Regions from separate parts of the Labrys monachus genome, predicted to be linked through region 2. Evidence: predicted binding sites of a transcription regulator. Region 2 holds the regulator's gene; the other holds the start of a gene.
What was found. The regulator PhoB, encoded in region 2, activates phosphate uptake and scavenging genes when phosphate is short. The targets are predictions, from matches to a motif close to TGTCATNNANCTGTCAT.
Positions count from the first base shown of each region.

Region 1: the regulator PhoB is predicted to act here: its motif matches at 3,069-3,085, upstream of J3R73_RS30555 (NAD-glutamate dehydrogenase).

Region 1 is NZ_JAUSVK010000001.1:6,695,331-6,703,767, reverse strand. Features, by position in the region: gene J3R73_RS30570 (aminotransferase-like domain-containing protein) at 1-782, opposite strand, end outside; gene J3R73_RS30565 (MFS transporter) at 847-2,007, shown strand; gene ubiG (bifunctional 2-polyprenyl-6-hydroxyphenol methylase/3-demethylubiquinol 3-O-methyltransferase UbiG) at 2,080-2,877, opposite strand; gene J3R73_RS30555 (NAD-glutamate dehydrogenase) at 3,088-7,914, shown strand; gene J3R73_RS30550 (TrmH family RNA methyltransferase) at 7,974-8,437, opposite strand, start outside.
Region 2 is NZ_JAUSVK010000001.1:2,446,373-2,454,809, reverse strand. Features, by position in the region: gene pstS (phosphate ABC transporter substrate-binding protein PstS) at 225-1,274, shown strand; gene pstC (phosphate ABC transporter permease subunit PstC) at 1,362-2,342, shown strand; gene pstA (phosphate ABC transporter permease PstA) at 2,359-3,180, shown strand; gene pstB (phosphate ABC transporter ATP-binding protein PstB) at 3,189-4,004, shown strand; gene phoU (phosphate signaling complex protein PhoU) at 4,064-4,783, shown strand; gene phoB (phosphate regulon transcriptional regulator PhoB) at 4,887-5,588, shown strand; gene J3R73_RS11045 (aldo/keto reductase) at 5,697-6,650, opposite strand; gene J3R73_RS11040 (RrF2 family transcriptional regulator) at 6,739-7,185, opposite strand; gene J3R73_RS11035 (RNA-binding S4 domain-containing protein) at 7,278-7,568, opposite strand; gene J3R73_RS11030 (DEAD/DEAH box helicase) at 7,572-8,437, opposite strand, start outside.

The sequences.
Region 1 (8,437 bases), 4.2 Mb from region 2:
AAGACGCGTGCTCCGGTCTGCCGGAAGGCATCCGCCAGCAGGTCCGGCCGGACACCCTGATCGTCCATCGCCACGGGGACCAGCTCGAGGCCTGCCGCGCGGGCGGCCGAAATGGCCCCCGTATAGGTCGGCGTCTCCATGAGGACCGGGCGCCCGGGCGAGACGAGCGCGCGCAAGGTCGTGGCGATGGCGGCCTGTCCACCGCTGCAGATGATGACGTCATGGGGCGAGAACACGCCGCCGTCGCCCACCTGGTGCGCGAACCATGCCCGCAAAGGCTCCATGCCCTCGATCGGCAGGCGGTCCCAAAGTTCGGCCCGCCCGGCGGCCTGGCGCAGCGCCGTCGCCAGCAGGCCGGAAGCCTGAAGGTCCGGCGGCAGGTAACCCCTGCTCAGGATCAGGCTTTCGGGCGGCGGCACGGTCAACAGAGTGCCCATCGGCCCACCGTCGGCGCGCGCGGCCCCGAGCGCGATCGACTGCCAGGAGAAATCGCACCCTTCGGTCGCGCTTTCCGGCGGCTGACGGACGAAGGTGCCCTGACCGGGGCGGGGCTCGATCAGGCCCTCGCCAACCAGCCGGGCGAAGGCGCGCTCCACCGTCGCAGGACTGACGCGATGGTTTTGGACGAGGGTGCGCACCGATGGAAGGCGGGTGCCCGGCCGGGCGGACGCCACCGCATCCCGCAGCGATTGAATAACGGCTGGAAGTCTGTTATCTCTTTTCATGAATAAAATGGATAACACTTCCCATCCAAGGACGGAAACGCTTTCGAAGCCCGTCACGGCCGATACAGCCCCCGACATGCTGGCCGACAGACTGCCGGCCAGCCTCTTTACGCCCTATCTCATGACCGGCGTCGCGCTTGCCATGGCCTATGGTTCGAGCTTCCTGTTGTCCGACGCTTTGAGCGCGGCGGGTCATGCGGCATCGACGGCGGGCGCCGTCATCAGCGTTGGAACGGTCGCAACGCTCGTCGGCTCGCTGTTCGCGGGGCGCCTGGCCGAGCGGACCGGCATCCTGCCATTGGTGGCCGCCTCCGCGTCGATCATGGCGATCGCGATGGCCTGCTTCGCCATGATCGGAACCGGCGGGCTGCCGCTCGCCTATGCCGGCGGCCTTTCGCTGGGCCTCGGCTGGGCGATCTTCTACATGCTGGCACCGATCCAGCTCATCCATTGCCTCAAGCCGTCCGCGCGCCTGGAAGCGCTGACCCTCCTGTCGGGCTCGCAGATGCTCGGCATCGGCATGTCCGCGCCTCTCGGCCATGCCATCGCCGACCATTTCGGCGGTCCCGCCAAAGCCTATGCCTTCTATGCTTGCGTCTGTGCCCTGGTGGCGGCGTTCTCCCTCCTGATCCGCAGGCGTATGGCCGACCAGCCGCAGCTGCCGATGCGGGCGGTCGCCCTGACGGTGCCGGCGACCCTGTCCATCCTGCGGGCGAGGACGGTCGCGCCGGTGATCATGATAGGGATCGCCGCCTGCACCTTCGCGGGTCTCTCGACGTTCCAGAGCCTCTATGCCGGTTCGCGCGGACTGGCACCCGATATCTTTTTCCTGACTTTCACCGTCACCACGGTCGCGTTGCGCTTCTCCGTCGCGTCGATGATAGGCAGGATTCCTCTCGGGCGGCTGGGCCTCGCGCTCTTCATCGCGACACTCCTCGGCATCGGGCTTCTTCTCATCAACGCGGGCAGCTCGATCCTGTACGTCGTGGCCACCATTCTCTTCGCGACTGGCTACGGCCTCACCTATTCGACCCTGAATGCCATGGTCGTGAACCTGGCCGGCGAATGTGGACTGTCCGTCCCAGTCGCGTCGCAAGTGTTTACGCTCGGCTATTTCATCGGGTTGTTCGGTTTTCCCTATTTCGCCGGCAGCCTGATCGCCGCCTATGGAATCGACAGCGCGCTCATCGCGATGGCAGGGCTGGTTGCGGCCAACATCGCGAGTCTCGGCTGGAGCCTGCGGAAAGCAAACACGGAAAGCACGCACCCAAATCGATCCTGACCGCTGCTCGTCCCGCCGATCGTCCGGACAGGACAATCGCGCCCGTCCCCTGCCCGGGTGCCGGGGGCGCCGTCAGGAAGAGCGGGGCGGATATGCGCGCTCCGGGTCGGCCGCGAAGACCATCATGTAATTGACGTCGAGATCCCGCGACAGCCGCCATTCGTCCAGCAGCGGATTATAGGCCACGCCCGTGCGGTCGGCTTCCGCCAGGCCGGTCTGCGCCAGCGCCTCGGCGATCTCCTCGGGGGTGACGAACTTGTTCCAGTCATGCGTGCCGCGCGGCAGCCAGCGCAGCACGCGCTCGGCGCCGAGAATGGCGAGGGCGTAGGCTTTCATGGTGCGGTTGAGGGTGGAAACGAAGAGGAGCCCACCCGGCTTGACCAGGCCGGCACAGCTGCGCAGGAACGGCGCGGGGGCGGCGACGTGCTCGACGATCTCCATCGCCAGCACCACGTCATAGCGCTCGTCGCCGGCCGCCAGTTCCTCCGACGTCGCCAGGCGATAATCGACGGCGAGCCCCGCCTCGGCCGCGTGCCGCCGCGCCGCCTCGATGTTCGCCGGCGCCGCGTCGATGCCGACCACGCCGGCGCCGAGCCGGGCCAGCGGCTCGCTGAGCAGGCCGGCGCCGCAGCCGATGTCGACGAGGCTGAGGCCCGCGAGCCCCTTGAGCGCCGTGGCCGACAGGCCGAAATGCGCGGCGATGCGGTCCCGGACGTAGCGCAGGCGCAGCGGATTGAGCCGGTGCAGCGCCTTCATGCTGCCATGCGGGTTCCACCAGTCCGCAGCCATGGCATCGAAGCGTCCGACTTCGCCCGGATCGACCGAGGAGCCTTGCGGACCGGCCGCCCGGCCCGGCTGCGCTGTCGTCATCTGCCCGTCCTTTCGATGCTCGTACCGGGAGGATGTATATCTCCTGTCCCGTTGCCGCAATTTTCTTCTCGTCGCACGCCTCTGCGCCGTCGATTTTCGAGGTTCGCCCGCGAGTGGTCAAAATTTAGGCTATGGTCGGGCCTGTCGACGGACCGCGAACGGTCCACGGTGCGGCACGACGGCGTGGCGCGGTGACGATCGGAGGACAGCATGGCATGGCGTGACGACGAAGCACGGGCGGCCATGATCCGGAAGGCGGCCGGAAGCATGCAGCCGGGCGGCGCGCCGGCGGCCTTCGCCGAGCTCCTCTTCGGGCACACGGCACTGGAGGACCTCGCCGGCCATGACGCCGCCTCGCTGGCCCTGCTGGCCGAGCAGGCCTGGGACCATGTGCAGCGCCACCGGCCGGGCAGTGCCGACATCCGCGTCGTCAACCCCGCCATGCCGGACGGGCGCGAGATCTCCGTGGTCGAGATCCTCAACGACAACATGCCCTTCCTGTTCGATTCCACGCTGGCGGAGCTGTCCGAGCGGGGCATCGAGGTCAAGCTCGTCGCCCACCCCGTCCTCGCGGTCGAACGCGACGGCGAGGGCCGGCTGCTGCGCTTCCTCGGCGAGGCCCTGCCCGAGGGCAGCGCGGGCGAGCGCGAGAGCCTGATCCATCTGCATATCGCGCGGATCGACGCCGAGGCCGACCGCGAGAGGCTGATCGCCGGCCTGAGGGAAACGCTCGCCGACGTCCGTGCCTGCGTCGCCGACTGGCGCGCCATGCGCGACCGCGTCGAGCAGGCGATCGAGACGTTCCGCTCCAGCCCGCCGCCGCTGCCGATCGACGAGATCGCCGAGGCCAACCAGCTCCTGCAATGGCTGTGCGCCGACAATTTCACGTTTCTCGGCATGCGCGAATATCATTTTTCCGCCGATGCCGACGCGGCCGGGCCGGTCGAGGCCGTCGAGGGCTCCGGCCTCGGCATCCTGCGCGATCCCGGCGTGAAGATCCTGCGCCGCGGCGCCGAACTGGTGGTGATGACGCCGGAAATCCGCGAATTCATGCGCGAGCCGACCATCCTCATCGTCACCAAGGCCAATGTGAAGAGCCGCGTGCACCGGCGCGTCTTCATGGACTATGTCGGCGTGAAGCTCTACGCCGCCGACGGACGCCTGCGCGGCGAGCTGCGCATCGTCGGGCTCTTCACTTCGACGGCCTATACGCGCTCGGTCCGCCAGATCCCCTATGTCCGCCACAAGATCGCGCAGGTGCTGAAGCGGGCCGGCCTCGACCCCGAGGGCCATTCGGGCAAGGCGATCCTCCACATCCTCGAGGAATATCCGCGCGACGAGCTGGTCCAGGTCGATGCCGGCACGCTCTACGACTTCGCCATGGAAATCCTCATGCTCTATGAGCGGCCCCGCGTCAGGGCGCTGGTGCGCCCCGACCGGTTCGACCGCTTCGTCTCCGTCCTCGTCTTTCTTCCGCGCGAGAAATATGACAGCACCGTCCGCGCCCGCATCGGCGCCTATCTGGCGCAGGCCTATAAGGGACAGCTGACGAGTTCCCATGCGGCCTTCCCGGAAGGGCCGCTCACCCGCGTGCACTACATCATCGGGCGCTATGAGGGGGAGACCCCGGTCGTCGAGCGGGCGGCCCTGGAAGCGGCGATCGGCGCCATCGCCGCCAGCTGGGGAGACCGGCTCAAGGCGGCGCTCGCCGGCACCACCGACGGCATGCGCGCCCGCCTGCTCGGCAACCGCTATGCCGCCGCCTTCAGCGGCGCCTATGCGGAAGCCTTCGGCATCGCCCAGGCGATCGCCGATATCGCCGTCGTCGAGAAGCTGACGCCGGCCCGGCCGGTGGCGATTTCGGTCTACAGGCTCGACGGCGACGAGGACAAGACCCGCCTCGGCCTCAGGGTCTTCTCCCGCAACGCGCCGCTGTCCCTGTCCTACCGCGTTCCGGTGATCGAGAATCACGGCCTTCGCGTCGTCAACGAACGGACCTACCATATCGTGCCCGACGCCGTTCCCGCGCCCGCGCCGGTCTGGCTGCACGACATGACGATCGAGACGGCCGACGGCCTGGCCGTCGCGATCAGCCGCGATTTCAGCCACCGCTTCGAGGCCTCGATCATGGCCGTGGTCGGCGACCGCGCCGAGTCCGACGGCTACAACGCCCTCATCCTGCGCACGGCGCTGGGCTGGCGCGAGATCGCGACCATCCGGGCCTATTCGCGCTATCTGCGCCAGATCCGGGCGCCGTTCAGCCAGGACTATATGTGGGAGACCCTGCGCCGGAACGCGGCGATCACCGCCAGCCTGGTGGCGCTGTTCAAGGCGCGCCTCGACCCGCGTCCCGCCGTCAGCGAGGCCGAACGGGCCGCCGGCGAGGCTGCGCTCGTCGCCGGCATCGAGGAGCAGCTCGAGGCCGTCTCCTCCCTCGACGAGGACAGGATCCTGCGCTGCTTCGCCAATCTGGTGCAGGCCACCGTCAGGACCAATCTGTGGCAGGTCGGCGAGGACGGCCATCCGCGCGCCGTGATCTCCTTCAAGTTCGAGGCGCAGCGGATCGAGGACCTGCCCCAGCCGCGGCCCCTCTACGAGATCTTCGTCTATTCGCCGCGCGTCGAGGGCATCCATCTGCGCTTCGGCAAGGTCGCGCGCGGGGGCCTGCGCTGGTCGGACCGCCCGCAGGATTTCCGCACCGAGATCCTCGGCCTCGTCAAGGCGCAGCAGGTCAAGAATGCGGTGATCGTGCCGGTCGGCGCCAAGGGCGGCTTCGTGCCCAAGCGCCTGCCGCCGCCGGCGAACCGCGACGCCTGGCTGGCGGAAGGCACCGAGGCCTACCGCATCTTCGTGCGCGCCTTGCTCGAACTCACCGACAACATCGAGGGCGACGCCGTCGTCCCGCCCGACAGCACGCTCCGGCACGACGGCGACGATCCCTATCTCGTCGTCGCCGCCGACAAGGGCACCGCGACCTTCTCCGACACCGCCAATGCGCTGGCGGCGCAAAAGCGCTTCTGGCTGGACGACGCCTTCGCCTCCGGCGGCAGCCAGGGCTACGACCACAAGAAGATGGGCATCACGGCGCGCGGCGCCTGGGAGGCGGTCAAGCGCCATTTCCGCGAACTCGACATCGACATCCAGGCGACGCCGTTCAGCGTCGCCGGCGTCGGCGACATGTCGGGCGACGTGTTCGGCAACGGCATGCTGCTGTCGCGCGCCATCCGGCTCGTCGCCGCCTTCGACCACCGCGACATCTTCATCGATCCCGCGCCCGATCCGGCCGCCAGCCACGCCGAGCGCGCCCGCCTGTTCGCCCTGCCGCGATCGAGCTGGCAGGACTATGACCGCTCGCTCCTCTCCAGGGGCGGCGGCATCTTCCCGCGCACCCTGAAGGCGATTCCCCTTTCCGCCGAGATGCGGGCGCTGCTGGGCCTCGACAAGGCCGAGGCGACGCCCGTCGAGGTGATGTCGGCGATCCTGAGGGCCCGCGTCGACCTCCTGTGGTTCGGCGGCATCGGTACCTATATCCGCGCCTCCGGCGAGAGCGACGACCAGGCCGGAGACCGCGCCAACGATCCGATCCGCATCACCGGCGCCGAGGTGCGGGCGCGCGTCCTCGGCGAAGGCGCCAATCTCGGCGTCACCCAGCGCGGGCGCACCGAAGCCGCGCAGAAGGGCGTCCGCCTCAACACCGACGCCATCGACAATTCGGCCGGCGTCAACACCTCGGACGTCGAGGTCAACCTCAAGATCGCCCTGGCGCGCCCGCTGCGCGACGGGCGCCTCGCCATGGCCGACCGCAACGCCCTCCTCGCCGAGATGACCGACGACGTCGGCAGGCTGGTGCTGCGCAACAATTATCTGCAGACGCTGTCGATCTCGCTGGCCGAACGCCGGGGCGTCGCCGAAACCGGGTTCCTGACCCGCCTGATGCAGGTGCTCGAACAGCGCGGCCTGCTCGACCGCGGCGTCGAATTCCTGCCCGACGACGCGGCGATCGCCGAGCGCACGCGGCGCGGCCAGGCGCTGACGCGCCCGGAACTCGCCGTCCTGCTCGCCTATGCCAAGCTCACGCTCTACAGCGCCATCCTCGCCACCGGCGTGCCGGACGATCCCTATCTCGGGCGGGAAGCGGTCGGCTATTTCCCCCACGGGATCCGGGAGCGCTTTCCCGATGCCATCGCGTTCCATCGCCTGCGCCGCGAGATCATCGCCACGACGCTCGCCAACGGCATCATCAACCGCGGCGGCCCGGCCAGCGTCATCCGCCTGATCGACGAGACCGACGCCGATGTCCCCGCCGTCGCCATGGCCTTCGCGGCCGTCGATGAATCCTACGGCATGAGCCGGCTGAACGACGCCATCGATGCGCTCGACGGCGCGATCGGCGGGCAGCTGCAGCTCGCCCTCTACGCCGCGGTGCAGGATCTGCTGCTGTCCCGCGTGGTCTGGTATGTGCGCAACGTCGACTTCAGCGTCGGCCTGGAGGCGGTGATCTCGCGGTTCCGCACCGGCATCGACGAGATCGCCGGCAGCCTCGACACGGCGCTGTCGCCGGACATGCAGGCGGCGCGGACGCGCCGCCGCCAGGAGCTGGTCGAGGGAGGCGTCCCGGCCGCGCTCGCCGCACGCCTCGCCGACCTCGACGCCCTCGGTTCGGCACCGGACATCGTGCTGGTCGCCGGACACAACAGCCGGACGATCGCCGACACCGCGGCGACCTTCTTCGCCGCCGAGGCCGATTTCCGGCTCGACCGCATCGTCGGCGCCGCGCGCACCGTTCCGGCGAACGACTATTATGAGCGGCTCGCCATCGACCGCGCCATCGACCAGATCGCCGCGGCGGAGCGGCGCCTGGCCGCCGACATGCTGGCGACGGGCCGCGCCGGGCCGGAAGCGGCGCAGGCCTGGCTCGCCGCTCATCCCGAGGCGGCGCGCATCCGCCGCACCGTCGACGAAATCGCCGCCAGCGGCCTGACGCTGGCCAAGCTGACGGTGGCGGCCAACCTGCTCGGCGATCTCGTCAAGGGATAGGACGCCATTGGCGGGCGGGGTCCCCGGCCCGCCTGTTCGCCGCCGATCGGCTCTCCCGCCTATCGCGCCAGGTGGTGCAGCACGATGCCGCTCGTCGTCGCCACGTTGAGCGAATCGAAGCCGCCTTTCATCGCGATGCGGACGGTCCTCAGCCGGTCCAGGATCGCCCTGGGCAGTCCCGGCCCTTCCGCACCGAACAGCACGGCCTGCCGCCCCCTCGGGGCGACGTCGCCCAGCGGCTCGCGCCCGGAGGGCGATGTCGCCAGCACCTCGAAGCCCTCGGCGAGCAGCAGGTCGCACAGCGCGGCGATGTCGCCTTCCTGGACGAAGGGCGTGACCAAGGCGGCGCCGGCCGACACCCGGATCGCCTTGCGGTAGAGCGGATCGCAGGAGGCGGCGTCGACCAGCACGCCGTCGGCGCCGAAGGCGGCGGCGTTGCGGAAGATGCCGCCGATATTGTCGTGGTTGGCGATCGCCGAGAGGACGACGACCAGGGCATCGGCCGGCATCGAAGCGAGGAAGC
Region 2 (8,437 bases):
AGCACGGCCTCTCGCGCCCCCTGGGTCCAAGGCGGAGGTATTTTTCGTTACACGAAAGGGACAAAAACACCTAACCATATGATATTTATATACATTCCTTGTCATAAAACGATAGCCCTCTTGTCATAGAAGCGTTGCTGGCGACTTTTAGGAGTTGCCCGTAGGCAGGGCTTGCAATCGGAAGACGATTGGGGCGGCTGCTTTCACGATAACGGAGACATCCCGTGAAGCTTTCATTCCTTGCGCTGGCGGCTTCTGTCGCGCTTTCGAGCACGATCGCTGCGACCACCGCCTATGCTGCCGACATCACCGGTGCCGGCGGCACCTTCCCGGCCCCCGTCTACAATGCGTGGGCTTCCGAATACAAAGCCAAGACCGGCAACGCGGTGAACTATCAGGCGATCGGCTCGGGCGGCGGTCAGACGCAGATCACCAACCGTACCGTCGATTTCGGCGCTTCCGACGCCCCGATGGCGCCGGAGAAGCTCGTCTCCGCCAAGATCCTGCAGTTCCCCACGGTCGTCGGCGCCATCGTGCCGATCGTCAACCTGGACGGCATCTCCTCCGACCAGCTCCAACTCGACGGCGACCTCATCGCCCAGATCTATCTCGGCAAGATCACCAAGTGGAACGACCCGGCGATCGCCGCGCTCAACAAGGGCGTGACGCTGCCGGATCTCGACATCGCTCCCGTCTATCGTTCGGACGGATCGGGCACGACCTTCGTGTTCACCTCCTATCTGGCCGGCGTCAGCCCTGACTGGAAGTCCAATGTCGGCGCCGCCACCTCGGTGCAGTGGGCCGCGGGCTCGGGCGCCAAGGGCAATGACGGCGTCGCCGCCTCGGTCAAGAACACCAAGGGCGCCATCGGCTATGTCGAATACGCCTATGCCGCCGAAAACCACCTGACGACCACTGAACTGAAGAACAAGGCCGGCAAGGTCCTCAAGCCGAGCCTCGAGACCTTCAAGGCGGCCGCCGCCAAGGCCGACTGGAAGAACGCGAAGGATTTCGCCGTTTCCATGGTCAATGTCGACGGCGACAATTCCTGGCCGATCGTCTCCACCACCTTCATCCTGCTGCCGAAGGATCCCAAGGACGCGGCGAAGTCGGCTGCGGTCATGAAGTTCTTCGAATGGGCCTACAAGGACGGCGCTCCGGCCGCCGAGAAGCTCCATTACATCACGCTGCCGAAGGAAGTCGTGACCTCGATCCATTCCGCCTGGAAGGCCGAGGTCAAGGGTCCCGACGGCAAGCCCGTCCTCACCAACTAAGACATGTTCCGGCCTCCGGCGCCCAGGCGCCGGAGGCTCGTCGTTTCGCGGCAGGAAAATCACATGAGCGCCATTGCAGAGAGTTCGATGGACAGGGGTGCCGTCGCATCCGAAGTCGCCCGGGGCGCCCCCTCGCCCGGTGCGAGACATGTGCCTGGCGCAGGTCTCGACCCCATCTTCAAGGCAGCCCTCTATGGCTGCAGCGGCCTGATCCTGATCCTGCTGGCCTCGATCGTCGTGCTGCTGTTCTATGGCGGCTGGCCGGCCCTGTCGCATTTCGGCCCGAGCTTCTACTGGTCGACGGTGTGGAATCCGGTCACCGAGAATTTCGGCGCCGGCGTCATGATCTACGGCACGCTGTTCACCGGCATCCTGGCGCTGATCATCGCCATGCCGATGTCCTTCGGCATCGCCTTCTTCCTGACGGAGATCGCCCCGGTCAGCCTGCGCCGCCCGATCGGCATGGCGATCCAGCTTCTCGCCGCCGTGCCGTCCATCATCTTCGGCATGTGGGGCGTAGTGGTCGTGGTGCCGCTGATGGCCGCCTATGTCGAACCGCCGCTGATCGCGCTGTTCTCGCACATACCGGTGCTCACCTATCTCTTCAAGGGGCCGGCCAGCGGCCTCGGCATGCTCACCGCCGGCATCATCCTCGCCTTCATGGTGATCCCCTTCATCACCGCGATGTTCGTGGAGATCATCGAAGCCGTCCCGACGATGCTGAAGGAATCGGCCTATGGCGTGGGATGCACCACCTATGAGGTGTTCCGCAACGTCTCGGTGCCCTATGGGCGCACTGCCCTGGTCGGCGCCACCATGCTCGGCTTCGGCCGCGCGCTGGGCGAGACCATGGCCGTCACCTATGTGATCGGCAACGCCAACCGCATCTCGGCCTCGCTGTTCGCCTCCGGCTCGACCATCGCCTCGACCATCGCCAATGAATTCCCGGACGCACCGGCCGGCTCGCTGCGCAACCAGTCGCTGCTCGAACTCGGCTTCGTGCTCTTCGTGATCTCCTTCATCGTGCTCGCGATCTCCCGCCTGCTCGTTCGCACCGGCGTCAAATAGGACGAGAGGAAACATCATGGACCGCCTCGCACGCCGCCGTTCCGTCGACTACACGATGAAGGCCATATCCAGCGCCTTCGCCGTGATCTCGCTGATCGCGCTCGCCTGGATTCTGTTCACTCTGCTCCAGCGCGGCCTCCCCGCCTTGAGCAGCGATATCTTCACCAAGGCCATTTCCGACGGCGGCCTGCTCAACGCCATCGTCGGCAGCCTTCTGATGGTGGCCCTCGCTCTGGTGATCGGCGCGCCGATCGGCATCATGGCCGGCACCTATCTGGCCGAGGCCGGACGCGGCAGCCGCTTCGCCGCGGCGGTGCGCTTCATCAACGACATCCTGCTCTCGGCCCCCTCGATCCTGATCGGCCTGTTCGTCTACCAGATGGTGGTGGTGCCGACCGGCGGGTTCTCCGGCTGGTCGGGCGTCGTGGCGCTTGCCATCATCATCATGCCGGTCGTCGTCCGCACCACGGAGGACATGCTGTCGCTGGTGCCGATCGGCCTGCGCGAGGCCGCCTTCGCCCTGGGCGCGCCGATGTGGAAGGTGATCGTATCGGTGACGTGGCGGGCGGCCCGCACGGGCATCGTGACGGGCATCCTGCTCTCGCTGGCCCGCGCCGCCGGCGAGACCGCCCCGCTGCTCTTCACCGCCTTCGGCAACCCGAACCTGACATTCGATCTCGGCCAGGCTTTCCCAAGCCTTCCGGCCGCCATCAACCAGCTCGCCCAGGTGCCGGATCCGGCGCAGGTCTCGATCGCCTGGGCCGGCGCGCTCCTCATCACTGCCGGCGTCCTGGCCCTGAACATCATCACCCGCGTCGTGCTCGCCCCCAAGAAATGAGTGCTCCCATGTCCTCTTCTTCCAACGCCTCGATTGCGGTTGCCGACCGTCCCGCCCTCGATCCGAATGCAGCGATCAAGCTCAAGGTCGAAGCCCTCGACTTCTTCTACGGCGACAAGCATGCGCTCAAGGGCATCAATCTCGACATGGGCGAACGCCGTGTCACCGCCATGATCGGCCCGTCGGGTTGCGGCAAGTCGACCCTCCTGCGCGTCCTCAACCGGATGTATGATCTCTATCCGGGCCAGCGCGCCGAGGGAAAGGTGCTGCTCGACGGCCAGAACGTCATCGGCAAGGAAATCGACCCCGCCGTGCTGCGGGCGCGCATCGGCATGGTGTTCCAGAAGCCGACGCCCTTCCCGATGTCGATCTATGACAATATCGCCTTCGGCGTGCGCCTGCACGAGAGTATCGGCAAGGCCGATATGGACAAGCGCGTGGAGTGGTGCCTGACCAAGGCCGCCCTCTGGAACGAGGTCAAGGACCGGCTCAACACGTCGGCGCTCGGCCTGTCCGGCGGCCAGCAGCAGCGCCTGTGCATCGCCCGCACCATCGCGGTGAAGCCGGAAGTGGTCCTTCTTGACGAGCCGACCTCCGCCCTCGATCCGATCTCGACCGCCAAGATCGAAGAGCTGATCGACGAGTTGAAGCGGGATTTCACCATCGTCATCGTCACGCACAACATGCAGCAGGCCGCACGCTGCGCCGACGTGACGGCGTTCTTCTATCTCGGCAATCTCATCGAAGCCGGGCCGACCAACAAGATCTTCACCAGGCCCGACGACAGCCGCACGCAGGATTACATCACGGGCCGCTTCGGCTGACCGGCAACCGGCCGGGCCGGCGGGCCGCCGGCACCGACACACGACATTGGGAGAGCGGCATGTCCGACCACATCGTTACGTCCTTCGATCAGGAATTGCGGGAACTGCGCAACATGATCGCCGAAATGGGCGGCTATGCCGAAAAGAGCGTAGCCGACAGCGTCGAGGCCTTGCTCAAGCGGGACACCCTGCGGGCGCAGGCCGTGATCGAGCTCGATCTCAGCATCGACCGGCTGCAGCGTCAGGTCGAGGACCGCGCCATCCTCGTCATTGCCAAGCGCGGCCCCCTCGCCCTCGACCTGCGCGAGATCGTCTCGGCCCTGCGCGTGGCCAACGACCTCGAGCGCATCGGCGATCTCGGCAAGAACGTCGCCAAGCGCGTGGTCGCCATCAACGGCCACATGCAGCCGGTGCAGCTGTTCGGCGGCTTCGATCACATGGCCGATCTGGTGCTCGAGCAGCTCAAGCAGGTTCTCGACGCCTTCGCCCAGCGCAATGTCGAGGAGGCCCTGTCCGTCTGGCGCTCCGACGGCGAGATCGACGCGATGTACACCTCGCTCTTCCGCGAATTGCTGACCTACATGATGGAGGATCCGCGCAATATCGGCTTCTGCACCCATCTGCTGTTCTGCGCCAAGAACATCGAGCGGATCGGCGACCACGCCACCAACATCGCGGAAACCGTGCATTATCTCGTCACCGGCGAATCGCCGGCCGGCGAACGCCCGAAGAACGACACCAGCACCTCGCTGGTCGACCTGCCCATTCCCGTCAAGTGAAGGCGGGAGGCGGTAACCGGCCGCCGGCCGCCGGTCCCTCTTTCATCGCAAATCCCCTCCGGACGGCCGGGCGGCCCTCCGGAGCCAATGCTGGGGGAGGCCTATGCCTGCCAAGGTTCTGATCGTCGAAGACGAAGAAGCGTTGACGCTGCTGCTGCGCTACAATCTCGAAGCCGAGGGCTACGAGGTCGACAGCGTGGCGCGCGGCGACGAGGCGGAGATCCGCCTTCGCGAAAGCATCCCCGATCTGGTGCTGCTCGACTGGATGCTGCCGGGCCTGTCCGGCATCGAACTGTGCCGCCGCATCCGCATGCGCCCGGAGACGGAGCGGCTGCCGGTGATCATGCTCACGGCGCGCGGCGAAGAGACCGAGCGCGTCCGGGGGCTCGCCACCGGTGCCGACGACTATGTGGTGAAGCCCTTCTCGGTGCCCGAGCTGTCGGCCCGCGTCCGCGCCCTGCTGCGCCGCGCCAAGCCCGATCACGTCGCCTCGCTCCTGAAGGCTGGCGACATCTCCCTCGACCGCGAGACCAAGCGGGTCCATCGCGGCACGCGCGAGATCCGGCTCGGGCCGACCGAATTTCGCCTGCTCGAATTCCTGATGCAGGCGCCCGGCCGCGTCTTCGCCCGCGAGCAACTGCTCGACAGCGTATGGGGCCGTGACGTCTATATCGACGAGCGCACCGTCGACGTGCATGTCGGGCGCCTGCGCAAGGCGATGAACCGCACGCGCGAGATCGATCCCATCCGCACCGTCCGCGGCGCGGGCTATTCGTTCGACGAGACCTTTTCCAAGCAGAACTGATGGTGCGGCGCCCCGCGGGCGACAATCCGCGGGGCGTCGGCGATCACCGGTCGACTGGAAGGCCGGAGACCGGCCCTCCGTCGCACGCGCGGTGATCCCCCGGCGCCTTCAATAGGCGCTCGCCTTGTTGAGCTGCTCGATTTCCGCGCCGTTGAGGGACAGGGCGGTCGCGGCGATGAGATCGCCGAGCTGGGCGACGCTGGTGGCGCTGGCGATCGGCGCGACGAGGCCGGGCCGGGCGATCAGCCAGGCGATGGCGATCTGCGCGGGCGTCGCCCCCTTGGCCTTCGCCACGGCGTCGAGCGCGTCGAGGATGCGCAGGCCGCGCTCGTTGAGGTAGTCGGCCATGCCGCCGCCACGGGCCGCGCTCTTGGAGAAATCGGCTTCCGAGCGATATTTGCCCGACAGGAAGCCCTTGGCGAGCGAGAAATAGCTGGTCACGCCGATCTCGTTCTTGAGGCAGAACGGCTCCAGCTCGGCCTCGTAGCCGGCGCGGTCATAGAGATTGTAATGCGTCTGCAGGTTCTCGAACCGCGGCCAGCCTTCCTTGGCGCTGATCGCCAGCGCCTTGAACATCGTGTTGGCGCTGTGGTTGGAATTGCCGATCACCCTGACCTTGCCGGCCTTGACCAGATCGGCGTAGATGCCGAGCGTCTCTTCCAGCGGCGTCTCGGGATCCTCCCAATGGGAGAGATAGAGGTCGATATAGTCGGTCTGCAGGCGGCGCAGCGATGCCTCGACGGCGCTGGTGATATAGCTGCGGGACAGGCCCTTCTTGCCCGGGCCCATTTCCGAGCCGACCTTGGTGGTCAGCACGATCGCATCGCGGTTGCCGCGCTCCTTCATCCATTTGCCGATCACCGTCTCCGACTCGCCGCCCTGGTTGCCGGGGGCCCAGGCCGAATAGACGTCGGCGGTGTCGACGAGATTGAAGCCCGCATCGACGAAGGCATCGAGAACCGCGAACGAGGCCTTCTCGTCCGCGCTCCAGCCGAAGACGTTGCCGCCCAGCCCGAGCGGGGCCACCATCAGATCGGATCGTCCAATTGCACGCTTTTCCATCAATGCTCTCCGTAGTTCCAGGCAAACAGGTCGGGACGCGCAGTGCCGCCCCTGCCTCAGATCGCCGCGTAAATGACCGGATTGACCGTCAGATCGAGTAGCTCAGCGCCTGTTCGCCGAGAGCGGCCTGGCGCATTTCCTCGACGGAGGTGTTGTCGAGGAGATTGGAGGATATGTCGCGCACCTTCTGCATCAGCAGGCGCACCGTGCAGCTTGGAACATCCGGGCAGTCGGTGCAAGGCTGATAGGCGGTGCGGCTGGCGCAGGCGATCGGGGCGAGCGGCCCGTCCAGCACGCGGATGGCGTTGCCGACGCTGATCTGGCTGGCGTCGCGCGCCAGCATATAGCCGCCGCCCTTGCCCTTCTTGCTGCGGACGATCCCGGCGACCCGCAGCTCGCCGAGGATCGCGTCGAGGAATTTCTTGGGGATCTGGTTGGCTTCCGCGATCTCCTGGCTCTGCGCCGTCTCGCCGGTCGGCAGGCCGGCCAGATGCGCCAGAGCCTTGAGTCCGTATTTACCCTTGTTGGTCAGCATGGCCGCCCTGATATTCTCCGCCGCTGAAGGCGTCGCGGATCATCGGTTCAATATGGTATGAATATACGGATTGTCGAGCACCCATGCCTGCCTCACCCCTGCGGCGGCTCGGGCGAAAGGTCCTCGTATAAAGCCTGCGCCTCCGCCGCCGGGCCGCGCCGCCCGCCCAGTTCGAGCACGCGATAGACGCGCACGGTGCGTTCGAGGGCGATCGTCAGCACGTCGCCCGCCTTCACCGTCTTGGCGGGCGAATCGGTCTTGGTCCCGTTGATGCGGACATAGCCGTCCGCCACCAGTTTCGCGGCCGATGTGCGCGTCTTGGCGACGCGCACACGCCAGAGCCATTTGTCGATCCGAAGACGATCCTGGCTCGTGGACGTCATGCGCTACTTCTTGTCCGGCCTGCCATTCTGCATCTGCTCCTTGAGAGCCAGCAGCTTGGCGAAGGGCGAATTGGGGTCCGGCGCACGATTGTCGCGCCCCTGCGGCTTGGCGTCGCTCGACCAGTTGCGCGGGCGGTCGCCGCCCCGATCGCCGCGGTCGCGGTCCGGGCGATCGTGACGCTGCCCCCGATCGGGCCGGGCGTCGCTCCCCGGCCGGTCCTGGCCGTTGCGCCGGCCGCCGCCGCCTTCGGGACGGGGCCCGCGAGCTTCGATCCCCCGGCGCTCTTCCCGCGGCGCCTCGCCGGCGGGCGGGCGCGCACCGGCCTCGGCGCTGACGCGTTCGTCGCGGCGCGGCCGGTCGAAGCGGCGCGGCCGATCGTCCCGCCGTGCCTCGCCGCCTTCCGCCGCCGGGGCGGCGGCCGGGCCGGACGGCGCACCGGCAGGCGGCTGGCCGCGGCGGAACCCGCCACCCGGCCTTCTCTCCGGCTCACGCTCGGCACCGCCCTGCGCGCCGGCATTGGCGCCGCGGCCGCCATGATGCTGGCGCCCGTGCTGCGGTCGCGGGCCGCGCTCGAAGCGCGCCGGACGCCAGACGTCGATCTCCGGTATTTCCTCGGCCACCGGCTCGGCAGCGACGGCCTCGCCATCGGCGGCGACGGCCTCGCCATCGGCGGCGGCAGCCTCACCATCGGCAGCGACAGCCTCGCCATCGGCGGCGACGGCCTCACCATCGGCGGCAACGGCCTCGCCATCGGCGGCGGCCTCCTGCCCCGCGGCGGCTTCCGCCGCCGGCTCGCCGGGCGTTTGGCCGGCGTCCTCCCGGACGGTCTCTTCCGCGGGTGCCTCGGCGGGAACCTCTCCCTCGCCGG